Regions from separate parts of the Pseudomonas sp. XP2 genome, predicted to be linked through region 3. Evidence: riboswitches for the same ligand, from Rfam matches in the RefSeq annotation. Region 3 holds a riboswitch; each other region holds the start of a gene.

Region 1 (4,968 bases), on a different contig from region 3:
GAAGAGACCGGCACAGGCAACACAAAAACCTCTACCAACCTCTCGTCGATTAGTTATAAGATAACGTTTCACATGACATTAATTCCTATCAGCGACCCTCCATGACAAGCGCCAGCGCCACGCCCTCCTTGATCACCCAGCGCCTGCAAAGCATCGATGCCCTGCGCGGCCTGGTGATCCTGTTCATGCTTCTGGACCACGTCCGCGAAACGTTCTTCCTGCACCGACAGGTCAGCGACCCGATGACCATCGACGCTACAGAGCCTTCGCTGTTCTTCAGCCGGACCCTGGCCCACCTGTGCGCGCCAGTGTTTGTCCTGCTAACCGGGCTGTCGGCCTGGCTGTACGGCGAAAAGCACCAAGGCCGCGGCGATGTCTCGGCGTTTCTGTTCAAGCGCGGGTTGTTCCTGGTGGTGCTGGAATTCACCCTGGTCAACTTCGCCTGGACCTTTCAGTTGCCCCCCAGCGTCATCTACCTGCAAGTCATCTGGGCCATCGGCGTCAGCATGATCGCCCTGTCGCTGCTGGTATGGCTGCCACGTGCTGCCCTGCTCGCCCTGGGCGCAGCCATCGTTGCCGGCCACAACCTGCTCGACGGCCTGCACTTTGGCGTGGAGTCAGCCCTGCACGTGCCATGGGCAATCCTGCACGACCGGGGCTGGCTTGAGTTTTCCGAAAACCTGCGCCTGCGCACGTCTTACCCGGTGCTGCCATGGATCGGCGTCATCGCGCTGGGTTATGGCCTGGGCCCCTGGTTTGCCCGTGGCAGTGCGGCTGGCCAACGCCAGCAGCGCCTGCTGCTGGCGGGTTTGATCGCGTTGCTGGGCTTTGTCGCGTTGCGCATGTTCAACGGCTACGGCGAGGCGCCGTGGAGCGGTTACCCCACCTTCACACAAACCGTCATGAGCTTCTTCAACATCACCAAGTACCCGCCTTCACTGCTGTTCCTGGCCTTGACCCTGGGCTGCGGCCTGCTGTTGCTGCGCGCCTTCGAGCGCGCCGGCCAGGCCCGCTGGGTCAGCGCGCTGGCAGTGTTTGGCGCAGCACCGATGTTTTTCTACCTGTTGCACCTGTACGTGCTGAAGCTGTTGTACCTGGCCTGCGTGGCGCTGTTCGGCCTCAACCATGGCGACTACTTCGGCTTCGACGGCATCGCGGCGGTGTGGCTGGGTGCAGTGGTGCTGGCGGTTTCGCTGTACCTGCCGGTGCGCGGGTTCGCTCGCCTGAAAGCGCGCCGCCGCGACATCACCTGGCTGAAGTACTTCTGAAAAGCGTTTTCACCCGGCGGCACGATGGTCTACCATGCGGGCCGCCGGTTTCCACCACGGAATTAATAGGGAATCCCAGGCCCGCCAATACGGGCCAAACGGAACTGCCCCCGCAACTGTAGGTGCCGAGCCTGCTCCATTGATGCCACTGGGCCACAACCCGGGAAGGCCGGAGCCGGGCCATGACGCACCAGTCAGGAGACCTGCCGGCCTACATTTACCAACCGGCGGGGTGTCCGGGATTGGCCATCAGTGTTGCCCCTGCCCTCGGCGGGGGCTCGGCGATGCCTGTCCGTGCGTTCCTCACCCGAACTGTCCGATAGGAGATCGCCCAGCATGCTGCCCCGTTTCGCCACCCTGCTCGCCGGCCTCGGCCTCACTGGCCTGGCCCAGGCCGCCGCCACCCACTACCCGCTCACGGTCGAGAACTGCGGCAAACCGCAGACCTTCGCCCAGGCCCCGCAGCGCGCCGTCACCATCGGCCAGGCCGGCACCGAGATACTCTACGCACTCGGGCTTGGCGACAAGCTGGCGGGCACTTCGCTGTGGTTCAACAACGTGCTGCCCGAGTACCAGGCGCAGAACGACAAGGTGCCGCGCCTGGCCGACAATGACCCCAGCTTCGAGGCCGTGGTCGGCAAGCGCCCGCAGCTGGTGACCGTGCAGTTCGAATGGATGGTCGGCGCCCAGGGTGTGGTCGGCACCCGCGAGCAGTTCGATGAGCTGAAGATCCCCACCTACCTGCTGCCGTCGGACTGCGAAGGCAAAGACAACCTGGTCGGCGCCGACGGCACCCGCCTGCAGGCGTTTCAGGTAAACAGCATCTACAAGAGCGTCAGCCAGCTGGCCGAGATCTTCGATGTGCAGGACCGCGGCACTGCGTTGAACGCCGAGCTGAAAGGCCGCCTGGACAGCGCCAAGGCGCAACTGGCCGGCAAGGACCTGTCTGCCACCTCGGCACTGTTCTGGTTCTCCAGCGCTGACCTCGACATCGACCCTTACGTGGCGGGCCGTCAAGGGGTCGCGGACTTCATGCTACGCACGTTGGGCGTTCGCAACGTGGTCGAATCCACCGAGGAGTGGCCGACCGTAGGCTGGGAAACCCTGGCCAAGGCCAACCCCACCTGGCTGATCATCGCCCGCATGGACCGCCGCCGCTTCCCCGCCGACGACTACCAGAAGAAGCTGGAGTTTCTGCGCAACGACCCGGTAACCCGCAACATGGATGCGGTGAAACACGATCGCATCATCGTCCTCGACGCCGACGCCATGCAGGCCGGCATCCGCCTGTTCCGTGGCCTGCAGACGCTGTCCGCCGCCTTTGCCAGCGGTAAAGCACCCCAGTGATGAGCCGCCTGCTACCTTGTATCGCCGTTGCCCTGGCGGCACTGCTGACTGCCTTGCTGGCCGGCACCGCCATTGGTGAGACCAACCTGTCGCCCAGCGTGGTCGGCCAGGTGCTGGCCAACCAGCTGTGGCAGGCCGGCTACCCGGTTGACCCGATCGACGCCGGCATCGTCTGGAACTACCGCCTGACCCGCACCCTGGTCGCGGCAGCCTGCGGTGCCGGCCTGGCCACCTGTGGTGTGGTTCTGCAGGCGCTGTTGCGCAACCCGCTGGCCGAGCCGTACCTGCTGGGGCTGTCGGCCGGCGCCTCGACCGGTGCAGTGCTGGTCGGCCTGCTGGGCCTGGGTAGCCTGACGCTGAGCATGTCCGGGGGCGCCTTCATGGGGGCGCTGGCTGCGTTCGCCCTGGTGCTGGTACTGGCCCGCGCGGCCGGCCCTGGCAGCAACAACGCGCAGGTGATCCTCGCCGGTATCGCCGGCTCGCAACTGTTCAACGCTCTCACCGCCTTTCTCATCACCAAGTCGGCCACCGCCGAACAGGCACGCGGCATCCTGTTCTGGCTGTTGGGCAATCTCAGCGGCGTGCGCTGGCCATCGGTGTGGCTGGCCGTACCGGTGGCGCTGTTTGGCCTGGTAGTGTGCCTGTGGCACCGCCGCGCACTGGATGCCTTCACCTTCGGCGCCGATTCGGCTGCATCGCTGGGCATCCCGGTGCGGCGCACCCAGCTACTGCTGATCAGTTGCACAGCGCTGGTGACGGCCGTGATGGTGTCCATCGTCGGCGCCATCGGTTTTGTCGGGCTGGTGATTCCGCATGCCCTGCGCCTGCTGCTCGGCCCAGGCCACAGCCGCCTGTTGCCCGCCAGCGCACTGGGCGGTGCACTGTTCCTGATTGCCGCCGACGTCCTCTCACGCACCTTGATCACGGGCCAGGTGATTCCCGTGGGCGTGGTCACCGCACTGATCGGGGCGCCCGTCTTCGCGCTTATTCTGGTCAGCCGCCGAGGGCACTCATGACGGTCATGACAGCTGTACAGCTTGCGCCGCTGAGTTGCCAGGGCCTAGGGCTGCAACTGGCCGGCACTGCCGTGCTGCGCGATATCGAGCTGAGCGTTGTAGCAGGTGAAACCCTGGGCATCGTAGGCCCCAACGGCTCCGGCAAGTCCTCACTGCTCAAGTTGCTGGCCGGGCTGCGCAAGCCGGCCAGTGGCAACGTGCAACTGCTGGGCGAACCGCTGGCACAACTGCCCCGCCGCCGGGTTGCGCAGGCCCTGGCACTGGTCGAGCAACAAGCTGACACCCTCGACGCAATCCGGGTGTTCGACGCCGTTGCCTTGGGCCGCACACCTTGGCTGTCGGCATTGGCACCCTTCTCTCGAGAGGACCGTACCATCGTCGAACAGGCCCTGGCTGACCTCGACGCCCTGCACCTGCGCGCACGCCTGTGGGGGTCGCTGTCGGGTGGCGAGCGCCAGCGCGTGCACATCGCCCGCGCCCTGGCACAACGGCCACAGGTACTGTTGCTGGACGAGCCGACCAACCACCTGGACATTCAGCACCAGCTAAGCCTGCTGCAACAGGTTCAAGCCCTGCCCGTGACCACGCTGGTGGCCTTGCACGATCTCAACCAGGCACTCACCTGCGACCGCGTCGCGGTACTGGACAAGGGCCGCCTGGTCGCCCTTGGCAAACCGTTCGAAGTCCTCACCCCCGAGCGCCTGCTGTGCACCTTTGGCGTGCATGCCCGCTACCTCACCGATCCCTTCGATGGCGCGCGCATCCTGCGTTTTCGCGCCCCCTGAACCAGGAAGTTCCACTGATGCTGTTGCGCCCTGTCGCCCTGCTGCTTGCCAGCGCCCTGCTTGCCCCGGCCGCACTGGCCGAGGTGCATGAAGTGAAAATGCTCAACCGCGGCAGCGAGGGCGCCATGGTGTACGAGCCGGACCACCTGCGCATTGCCCCCGGCGACACGGTGCGCTTTCTGCCCACCCAGAACGGGCACAATGCGGCCAGCGTGACCGGCCTGCTACCGGCGGGGGCCGAGGCCTTCAAGAGCAAGTTGAACCAGCCGTTCGAGCAGACCTTCAGCGTGCCGGGGGTATACGGCATCCAATGCATTCCGCACCTGGCGATGGGCATGGTGATGGTGATTCAGGTCGGTGACGCGCCGGCTACCGAGTTGCCAGCCAGCTTGCCTGCGCGGGCGCAAGCCCGCTTCGCAGCCCAGTTGCAGAAGCTTGAGGCAGCGCGATGAACCGGCTGTTGTTGGCGCTGCCACTGTTGGGGTTGTCGCCCTTTGCCCTGGCCGACTCCGCTCAGTCGCAAAGCAACGGTTTTGTCGAAGACAGCAGCTG
Region 2 (4,968 bases), on a different contig from region 3:
CGTTTTTCAAGACTGGCTGGAAGCGCTTCTACCTGAAGTGGTACGGCGAAAGCCACCCTTCGGCGATGGCCCTCTGCCCACGCACCACCGAACTGCTGCAAAGCATCGGCACGGTCAAGGCTGCCATGTTCGCTACCCTGCCGCCGGGCGCCAAGCTGGTGCGCCACCGTGACCCGTATGCCGGCTCGTACCGCTATCACCTGGGCCTGGACACGCCGAACGATGACGGTTGCTACATCGACGTGGACGGCGAGAAATACTCATGGCGCGATGGCGAGGGCGTGATCTTCGACGAGACCTACATCCACTACGCGGCGAACACGACCGAGCACAACCGCATCATCCTGTTCTGTGACGTCGAGCGCCCGCTCAAGTACCGCTGGGCCACTGCGTTCAACCGCTGGTTCAGCCGCAACGTCATGGCCGCCGCCGCCGCGCCCAACGGTGCCGGCGACAAGACCGGCGGTATCAACCGGTTGTTCACCCGCATCTACAAGATCCGTGAACGCGGCAAAGCGCTGAAGAAGCGCAACCGCCTGCGCTACTACGTGGAAAAGTGGGCGGTGGTTGCAGCGCTGGTGCTGGTGTTCATCTACATTTGAAGGCTCAACGCGCCCACAAGTGCTGCTGCACACCCACCAAAGTACAAGCCTCGCAGGTGTCACTCTTCGACTAGCCTGAAAGCTCCACTCGCAACCACCACAAGGTGAAGACGATGAGCATGATGGACTGGGACGCCTACCGTAAGCAGTTGATGGCCGGCATCGGCGATCTCAAGCAACTCTCCCCCGACACCGTGGCCGGTTACATGACCGCCAGCGGTGCAGGGGCCAAGACCAACCACCTCGACGCCAAGACGCGTGAGTTGATCTCACTGGCCGTGGCCGTGACCACCCGTTGCGACGGCTGCATCGCCGTGCATTCGCAGCAGGCGGTCAAGCACGGGGCCAGCCGCGAGGAAATTGCCGAAGCCCTCGGCGTCGCCGTGGCGATGAACGCCGGTGCTGCGCTGGTGTACTCGGCGCGAGCCATGGATGCGGTGGGCAAGGCCAACGGCTAGGCCCAAACGGCGTCGTCGCCCTTGCGCGACGGCGCCGCGCCCCACAGACTTGGCGGCCCAGCCCTTGCAGGAGCCCGCATGATCCACGTTCGCCCTATGACAGCCGAAGACTTCGAGCGCTTCTGGCCCACCTTCCAGGCCATTGTCCAGGCCCGTGAAACCTACGCCTTTGACCCCGAGCTGAGCATCGATCAGGCCCGCCAGCTGTGGCTGGAGCTGCCATTGCACACGCTGCTGGCCGAAGAAGATGGCGAGCTGCTGGGTTCTTATTATCTTAAGGCCAATGCCGCCGGGCCTGGCGCGCACGTGGGCAATTGCGGCTATATGGTGTGCGAACAGGCACGCGGCCGAGGTGTGGCACGCCTGATGTGCGAGCACTCGCAGAAGCTGGCGCGCCAGGAGGGCTTTCTGGCCCTGCAGTTCAACTCGGTAGTGGCCAGCAATGAAGTTGCGGTGGCACTGTGGCACAGGCTGGGATTTGAAACGGTCGGCCGCTTGCCCAAGGCTTATCGCCATGCCCGCCTGGGGCTGGTGGACTGCCTGGTGATGTACAAGTGGCTGGCAGAGGAGCCGGTGGTGGAGAAACCACCGCTGCTGATCGGGCGCAAGAACATCGAGGCACGGGTGTCGCGGCGTCGCGGGCGCTAACCTTCTCTCGCAGGTTCGGCCCCTTCGCGGGCTTGCCCGCTCCCACAAGTACTGCGCAGCACCTAAAGGCTGTGCGGTCCCTGTGGGAGCGGGTTCACCCGCGAAGAGGCCGGGCCTGCTAAACGCTCAGCTTCAGAACGCCAAGCCCACCTTTACACCAAACTCGTCACGCTTGAGCTTGGTGTTGTCTGCCACTGGCGAATCTTCGTCCAGCTTGTATTCGGTGCGGGTGTAGTACACCCCGGCCTGCACCGGCAAAGCGCCCTGCTGGTTCATCAGCAACGTCACTTCGGCGTACGGGTTGGTGCGGTCTTTGAGGTCGACCGTGTCGCTGCCAAAGTCGTCCACTTTCAGCCGCGCACGGCCGTCCAGGGTGTGGCGCGCGCCCACTTCAACCCGCAGGGTCGAGGCGTCGAACTGGTGGTTGTAGCCCAGCGCCGCCTTGGCAAAGGGCGACTTCACGGTGAGCTTGGTATCAAGGTCGTTGATTTCCGGCTCGAAGCGCGACCAGCTGTAGCCGCCGCCCACGGTCACATCGACGAAGTTGCGAGCGTCCAGCGCCGCACGCCAGCCAAGGTCCAGGTCAGCCTGGGCTTCCTTGAGCTTGTTGTCGTTCTTCTTGCCGTATTTGGCTTCGGCGCCGATTTGGTAGATGAAACCGGATTCGGCTGTCAGCTTGTTGCCGAAGGTGGCGAACACACCGCCCTGGCCCATGTGTTCCTTGTCGCTTTCACTGCCACCTTCGAACTTGAACTTGTCGTAGGCGCCCTGCAGACCGATGGTGAACAGCGGGTCGGTGCTGGGTGCGGCGGTGGCGGCCAGCGGTGCGGCGATCAAGGCGAGCAGGCAGGTGTGGCGCAACAGATGACGAGCAGGCATGCGTAAAGTCTCCATGACTTGGTAACGAAAGACGAACGCGCGGTTCGAGACAAACGCCACACGAAAAGTTCGAAAAAAAATCAGTAAAAACACGCAACCCTGTGTTTTATCGGCGTATTCATGGCACGCCAACATTTGACGCCTTAGCCTTTCAGTGGTCAGATGCGCGCCAGTTTCAGGTGCCCTTCGCCGCCGCGCGCAGGGTGAAACGGGAAGCCGGTGCGTCATGTTACCCATGACAAGTCCGGCGCTGCCCCCGCAACGGTAAGCGAGTGAACCCTTCGAGATACCACTGTGCACGTGCATGGGAAGGTGAAGGTTTCATGCCCCTCGCAAGCCCGGAGACCGGCCTGGAGCTTCACTTGGCAACCCGCGGTGGGCGGGCGCAGGCCGGAATCCGTGCGCGCGCCTGCCTGCATGGTTCGCCTTTGCGTGTTTTCCACCGGGATCCATTCATTCCTGCAGCAGTGGAACGACATGTCCCGTATGTTCAAGCTTCACCCCCTGGCGGCCTGCCTGGCCGTCGCCCTCCCGGCCCTGGCCGATGGCCATGACCGGCAGCCCTTGGCCTTGCCTTCCACGGCCATCACCGACACCCTCGACAGCCGCACCCTCGACCTGGCCACGCCGACCCAGGCAGGCTCGCGCCTCGGCCTCAGTGCCCTGGAAACACCGGCCAGCACCAGCAGCATCAGCGCCGAGCAGATTCAGCAGCGCAACAACCTCACCGTGCAGGATGCGGTGACGCGGTCGCCGGGCATCACCTTCGTCGGCTCCCCCGGCGACGGCGGCACAGGCCTGTCCGCCCGCGGCTTTGCCGGTCACAGTTCGGTGATGACCCTGTTCGACGGCGCACGCCTGTACACCGGTGCCGGCACCCAGACGTTCCCGGTCGACCCGTGGATGGTCGAGCGTATCGATGTCATTCGCGGCCCGGCTTCGGTTCTGCATGGCGAAGGCGCCACCGGCGCGGTGATCAACGTGATCCCGAAAAAACCGTTTGCCGGCGAGGTGCGCAACCACCTGCGCCTGGGCTACGGCTCGTGGGACCGCCAGCAGCTCGGCCTGGACAGCGGCGGCAGCCTCAGCGAGCGCCTTAGCTATCGCCTGACCCTTAACCAGCAGGCCGGCAACGGCTGGGTCGACCGCACCACATCGCGCAGCCTGGCCCTGAGTGCCGCGCTGCGTTTCGATGCCAGTGACGACCTCAGTTTCACCCTTGCCCACGACCGTGGTGATGCAGAGCCTGCCAACTACTACGGCACCCCGCTGATCGACGGCCACTACCGCAGCAGCCTGCGCAATAAAAACTACAACGTGCAGAACGACGTGCAGCACTACGTCGATGAGTGGACCCGGCTGACCACGGACTGGACGCTGAACGACCACGTCAGCGCCAGCAACCAGCTGTACTACATCAAAAGCCGCCGCCACTGGCGCAATGCCGAAGACTACAGCTGGGACGCCGAGCGCCAGCAATTGCAGCGCGGCAGCTACCTGGAGATCAAGCACAACCAGGAACAGTTCGGCGACCGCCAGACCTTCACCTTTGACCACAGGCTGTTCGGCCTTGCCAGCAAGACCGTGGTCGGCGCGGAATACAACAAGGTCCGCTTCAACGTCGACAGCAACGCGCCCTACAACGATGTGGGCGGTGACTACATCGACCCATGGCAGCCAGAACCGGGCGGGTTCCACAGCGCCTCGCCACTGCGCCCGCAAACCTTGTCCAGCACCCACACCTTCGCTCTGTTCGCCGAGAACCGCTTGCAGCTGAGCGACCGGCTGTCGCTGGTCACTGGGGTGCGCCGCGACCAGAACCACATCGACCGCACCAACCTGGCCAACGACAACCGCAGCGACCGCAGCCTGCAAGGTGGCAACTGGCGCGCCGGGCTGGTGTTCGCAGTCACCGATGACTTGGCGCTGTACGGGCAGTACTCCACCAGCCAGGAGGGGGTCAACAACCTCATCAGCCTCAGCCCCACCCAGATGCACTATGACCTGACCGAGGCGAAACAGACCGAGGTTGGCCTCAAGCAGCGCTTCTGGAACGGCCGTGGCGAATGGACGCTGGCCGCCTACCACATCGTCAAAAAGAAGCTGCTGGTGGACGACCCGATCACCCACGAGAAACAACAGGCTGGGCAGCAGACGTCCGATGGCCTTGAGGCAACCCTGGAACTGGCACTGGCGCATCAGTGGCAGGTGTCGGCCAATGCATCGCTGGTACGCGCCAGGTATGACGATTTCGACGAGATGGTCGGCGGTGTAGCGCAGGACCGTGCCGGCAACCGGCCGGCCAACGTGCCACGGCGTACCGCCAACCTGTGGCTGAGCAAAGGCTTCGGCCAGCAGGTAGAGGCCGGCGTGGGTGTGCG
Region 3 (4,968 bases):
CTCGTTCAACTTCGGCACCAACATCGCCGGTTTCCAGTCTGGCGTGCGGCCGCTGAGCAACCGCGGCCTGGGCCCGGCCTACACCTTGGTACTGGTCAATGGCAAACGCCGCCACAACAGCGCCGTGCCGGCCAGCGGCTCGACGGACAACAGCGGTGCCAACGCCGTGGATATCGACATGATCCCGGTCAGCGCGGTGTCGCACATCGAAGTCCTCAAAGACAGCGCGGCGGCTCAGTACGGCTCGGATGCGGTAGCCGGGGTGATCAACATCATCCTCAAAAGCGCCAGCAGTGGCGGCCATTACGAAAGCAGCTATGGCCAGCTGTACAGCGGCCAGGGCGAAACCATCAAGCTGGCTGGCGACCAGGGTTTCGGCCTGGGTGACGGCGGTTTCCTGCACCTGTCGGGGGAGGCACGCAAGCGCGGCACCGCCAACTGGATCGACAAAGCCGACCCTGGTTACCGGGCCTACTTCGAGGACGACCGCCAGGCCGCCTGGGACCACCGCGCTGTGAAGAACGGCGACCCCGACCTGCGCGCCTTCAACCTCGGTTACAACGCCGAACTGCCCATCAGCGACGACCTGAAACTGTATTCGTTCGCCACCTATGCCGAGCGCAAGCTCGAAGCCTTCAACAACTATCGACTGCCCAACAGCAACGCCTCGATCCCCGAGTTGTTCCCCGACGGGTACTTCCCGCTCAACAACATCAAAGACACCGACTACCAGTGGCTGCTCGGCACCCGGGGTGCCGCCGGTGCCTGGGACTGGGACCTGTCCACCACGTACGGGCGCAACAAGAACCAGCAGTCCAGCGACCTCACCATCAACCCTACCTACGGCCCGGCCTCGCCAACCTCGTTCGATGACCTGGCGACTTTGCAGTTCGACCAGTGGGTAAACAACCTGGACATCACCCGCGCTTTTGATCGCGTGTTTGGCCTGGCCGTACCAACCCGCGTCTCGGCGGGCCTGGAACACCGTTGGGAGCGGTTCCAGACCTTCGCCGGCGACCCCGTCGCCTACGGCGTCGGGCCCTACACTTACCCGGCCACCCTGGCCGACGGGCGCCCCAACCCGCTCTACGCGCTGGCCAACGGCCAGACCGCCGTGGGCGCCCAGGCTGCGCTGACCATCCGCCCGGAAGACGAGGCCGATGTGAAGCGCAACAACTATGCCGCCTACATCGACCTCGGCCTGGACCTGACCCCGCGCTGGTACCTGGGCACCGCCGCGCGCTTCGAGCACTACGACGACAACTCGGGCAACACCGCCAGCTTCAAGCTCAATTCACGCTATGAACTGAGCGAAACCGTGGCAATCCGCGGCACTTTGGGCAGCGGTTTCCGTGCCCCGTCGCTGACCCAGAGCGGCTATACGGTCAGCGACAACCGCACCGCGCTGGACGCTGACGGCAATGTGGTGCCGGCCTTGCGCCGCACCGTGGCGCCTGGCAGTGCCGCGGCGCTGGCATTCGGCGGCGACAAGCTCGACCCGGAGAAATCGCGCAACGCCGGCCTGGGCCTGACCTGGCAACCGGCGCGCCGTACCAGTGTCACCCTGGACACCTACCTGATCGACATCGACGACCGCATCCTGTTGACCGAAAACCTCTACGACCGGCAGAACGGTGCCGGTGCCATTGGCGATATGCTCCAAGCACTGGGCCTGGCACGCACCACCTGGATCAACTACTACACCAATGCCTTCGACACCCGTACCCGCGGCCTCGACCTGGTAGGTGACCACACCAGCGAATTCGGTGCCTGGGGCGATGTGCGCTGGACCTTGGGCTTCAACTGGAACAAGACCACTGTGCGCGGCAGCCGGGGCACGCCCGCAGCGCTGGCGGCAGCCGGTATCGAGGTGGTCGGCCATGGCCGCGAAGGTGACCTGGTGGCGGCCTCGCCGAAAACCAAATGGGTACTGGGCAGTCAGTGGTTGCTGGGTAACTTCACCGGCACCTTGCAGACCACCCGCTACGGCAAGGTCGAAACCTGGCAGCAGAATCAGGCCCAGGACCGCACCTTCGGCGCCAAGTGGATTACCGACCTGGACCTGTCGTACCTGCTGTTCGACAGCTTGACCGTCAGCCTGGGCGGCACCAACATCTTCAATGTACGGCCCGACAAGAACGGCGTGTACAACGCCAACGGCAACCAGGCGGCCTACGGCAACCCGCCGTTTCATCCAGGTGGCGGGTACTGGTACACCAAGTTGGCGTATGACTTCTGAAAACATCCTTTGGGTTTAGCGCGGACCTCAGTGGGAGCGGGCAAGCCCGCGAATCAGGCAGATGCGGTGGATGGCACCGGCTTTGCCGGTGTTCGCGGGCGAGCCCGCGCCCACAATGATTGGGCAAACTTTCACCCTGAGCACGGCAGTCACTCGCACACATGGCAATTGACGCAAACCCCGCCCCATGCTCTCCTTATGCCTCACGTTCAGGTGCCCCCCAGGGGGTGAAACGGGAAACCGGTGCGTCGCAGGCCCTCCATCAGGGCCGGACAAGCCCGGTGCTGCCCCCGCAACGGTAAGCGAGTGAAGCGTCTGTGCCACTGTGCCTTGTAGTCCGGCATGGGAAGGTGACGCTTTTCAGGAGCCCTGCTCCTCCTCGCAAGCCCGGAGACCGGCCTGGCGTTCATGAACACCCCGCGGTGGGCGGGCGCTGTTGCATTCCCCTGGGCGGCCACGCATCAGGGATGCCGCGCTTGCCCGTTGCCCACAAAAAGCAGAGGAACGCGTCATGCCCGTCACCAGCGCCAAGCCACACAGCCTTGCCACCCCCGTCACCCTCAGCCAGCGCATCGTCATTGCCGTTGGCGCAAGCCTGCTGGGCCTGTGCCTGGTGTACTTCGCCGGTTTTTCGCACATCGAGGCCGTGCACAACGCCGCTCACGACACCCGCCACAGCGCCGCCTTCCCCTGCCACTGAGTACGCCTGATGATCACGCGCATTGCCCGTACCGCGGGCTTCAGCGGGCTGCTTGCGGCCCTGCTGCTGACCCTGCTGCAAAGCTTCTGGGTCGCCCCGCTGATTCTTGAGGCGGAAACCTACGAATCCTCGGCCCCGGCCGCACACCACGAACATGGCGGCGAAGTGGCCGCCCATGAGCACAGCGCCGACGCCTGGTCGCCGGAAGACGGCTGGCAGCGGGTGCTGTCCACCACCGGTGGCAACCTGGTGGTTGCGGTCGGCTTCGCCCTGATCCTCGCCGCCCTCTACAGCCTGCGCGAACCGCAGCGTGCCGGCACCGGTGTGCTGTGGGGCCTGGCCGGTTTCGCCGTGTTCTGTCTGGCGCCAACGTTGGGGCTGCCACCGGAACTGCCCGGCACCGCTGCCGCCGACCTGGGGCAACGCCAGGCCTGGTGGATTGGCACGGCCAGCGCCACCGCCCTTGGCCTGGCCTTGCTGGTGTTCGCCCGGCACTGGCTGTTGAAGGCGCTGGGCGCCGTGTTGTTGATAATCCCCCATGTGATCGGCGCGCCACAGCCCGACGTGCATGAAAGCCTGGCCCCCGCAGCACTGGAGACTCAGTTCAAGATGGCCTCCTGGCTGACCAACGCTGCATTCTGGGTGGCCTTGGGCCTGCTCAGTGCATGGCTGTTCCGCCGTTCCAGCCAGGCCTGATGCCGGCCTTCTACGCCGGCTTCGGCTGCCGCCGAGGTTGCCCGGTGGATACATTGCAGACCCTGCTGCACCAAGCCTTGGCTAGCCAGGGCCTGGTGCTTGCCGACCTGCGCGGCATTGCCAGCATCAGCCTCAAGGCCGACGAACCCGGCTTGCAGCAACTGGCCGAACGCCTTGGCTTGCCCTTGGTGCTGTACCATAGCGCACAACTGCAAGCCTTTGAGCCGCTGCTCAGCCACCGCTCTGCCACAGCCCATGCCCACAGCGGCTGCTGGGGCGTGGCCGAGAGCGCGGCACTGGCGTTGGCCAGCCAGCGGCCCGGCTGCACCGCCGGGTTACTGCTGACCCGCCAGGTACTGGGCCCGGCGACCCTGGCCCTGGCCTGCTGAACATTTCGCTCCTCTTTCCTGCAAGGACTTTCCATGACGGTGTACTTCATCGGTGCCGGCCCCGGCGACCCTGAACTGATCACGGTCAAAGGCCAACGGCTGATTCGCCAGTGCCCAGTGATCATCTATGCCGGCTCACTGGTACCTGCTGCCGTGCTCGAAGGCCACAAGGCCCAGATCGTGATCAACAGTGCCGAGCTGCACCTGGAACAGATCATCGCCGCCATGTGCAGCGCGCACGAACAAGGCCAGGACGTGGCCCGTGTACACAGCGGCGACCCCAGCCTGTACGGCGCCATCGGTGAACAGATCCGCCACCTGCAGGCGCTGGGCATCGATTACCAGATCATCCCCGGGGTCACCGCCACGGCGGCCAGCGCGGCGCTACTTGGCTGCGAACTGACCCTGCCACAGGTGGCGCAGACGGTGATACTCACTCGCTATGGCGACAGTTCACCCATGCCACCTGGGGAGCAACTGGGCGACCTGGCGCGCCACGGCAGCACCTTGGCGATTCACCTCGGGGTCAAACACCTCTCGCGGATCGTCGAAGAACTGCTGCCGCACTACGGTGCGCACTGCCCGGTGGCGGTGGTACATCGTGCCACCTGGCCGGACCAGGACTGGGTGCGCGGCACCCTTGGCGATATCGTCGAACGCGTCGCAGCCAAAGATTTTCGCCGCACGGCGCTGATCCTGGTAGGCCATGTGCTAGGGGATACCCCCTTCGCCGAATCGGCCTTGTACCGTGCCGGGCATGCCCACCTGTACCGCCCTGGGGACTGAGCATTGCCAGTATTGCCGCCCGCGTAGCAGACTCCGGGTTCCCGCCTGCGAACAGGAGTCACGCCCATGCTGGAATTACGCCCCAACTGCGAGTGCTGCGATACTGACCTGCCGGGCGACAGCCCCGATGCGCTGATCTGCTCCTTCGAATGCACCTT

The links. Region 3 has a riboswitch for cobalamin ahead of ACK1VC_RS18415 (CbtB domain-containing protein). Riboswitches for the same ligand answer to the same signal wherever they lie in the genome.
Region 1: it holds a riboswitch for cobalamin, as region 3 does, so the genes downstream of both, ACK1VC_RS15275 (ABC transporter substrate-binding protein) here and ACK1VC_RS18415 (CbtB domain-containing protein) in region 3, are expected to answer to the same signal.
Region 2: it holds a riboswitch for cobalamin, as region 3 does, so the genes downstream of both, ACK1VC_RS15265 (TonB-dependent receptor) here and ACK1VC_RS18415 (CbtB domain-containing protein) in region 3, are expected to answer to the same signal.

What each region holds. Positions count from the first base shown of each region.
Region 1 covers NZ_JBNRIK010000012.1:156,374-161,341, forward strand. Annotated here, with positions in the region: gene ACK1VC_RS15270 (DUF1624 domain-containing protein) at 102-1,268, shown strand; cobalamin riboswitch at 1,297-1,493, shown strand; gene ACK1VC_RS15275 (ABC transporter substrate-binding protein) at 1,605-2,615, shown strand; gene ACK1VC_RS15280 (FecCD family ABC transporter permease) at 2,615-3,631, shown strand; gene ACK1VC_RS15285 (ABC transporter ATP-binding protein) at 3,628-4,416, shown strand; gene ACK1VC_RS15290 (pseudoazurin) at 4,434-4,868, shown strand; gene ACK1VC_RS15295 (OprD family porin) at 4,865-4,968, shown strand, end outside.
Region 2 covers NZ_JBNRIK010000012.1:151,099-156,066, forward strand. Annotated here, with positions in the region: gene lpxO (lipid A hydroxylase LpxO) at 1-602, shown strand, start outside; gene ACK1VC_RS15250 (carboxymuconolactone decarboxylase family protein) at 716-1,060, shown strand; gene ACK1VC_RS15255 (GNAT family N-acetyltransferase) at 1,139-1,708, shown strand; gene ACK1VC_RS15260 (outer membrane beta-barrel protein) at 1,841-2,587, opposite strand; cobalamin riboswitch at 2,748-2,955, shown strand; gene ACK1VC_RS15265 (TonB-dependent receptor) at 3,065-4,968, shown strand, end outside.
Region 3 covers NZ_JBNRIK010000017.1:44,036-49,003, forward strand. Annotated here, with positions in the region: gene ACK1VC_RS18410 (TonB-dependent receptor plug domain-containing protein) at 1-2,239, shown strand, start outside; cobalamin riboswitch at 2,434-2,656, shown strand; gene ACK1VC_RS18415 (CbtB domain-containing protein) at 2,751-2,939, shown strand; gene ACK1VC_RS18420 (CbtA family protein) at 2,949-3,635, shown strand; gene ACK1VC_RS18425 (cobalamin biosynthesis protein) at 3,635-4,024, shown strand; gene cobM (precorrin-4 C(11)-methyltransferase) at 4,058-4,810, shown strand; gene ACK1VC_RS18435 (DUF1272 domain-containing protein) at 4,877-4,968, shown strand, end outside.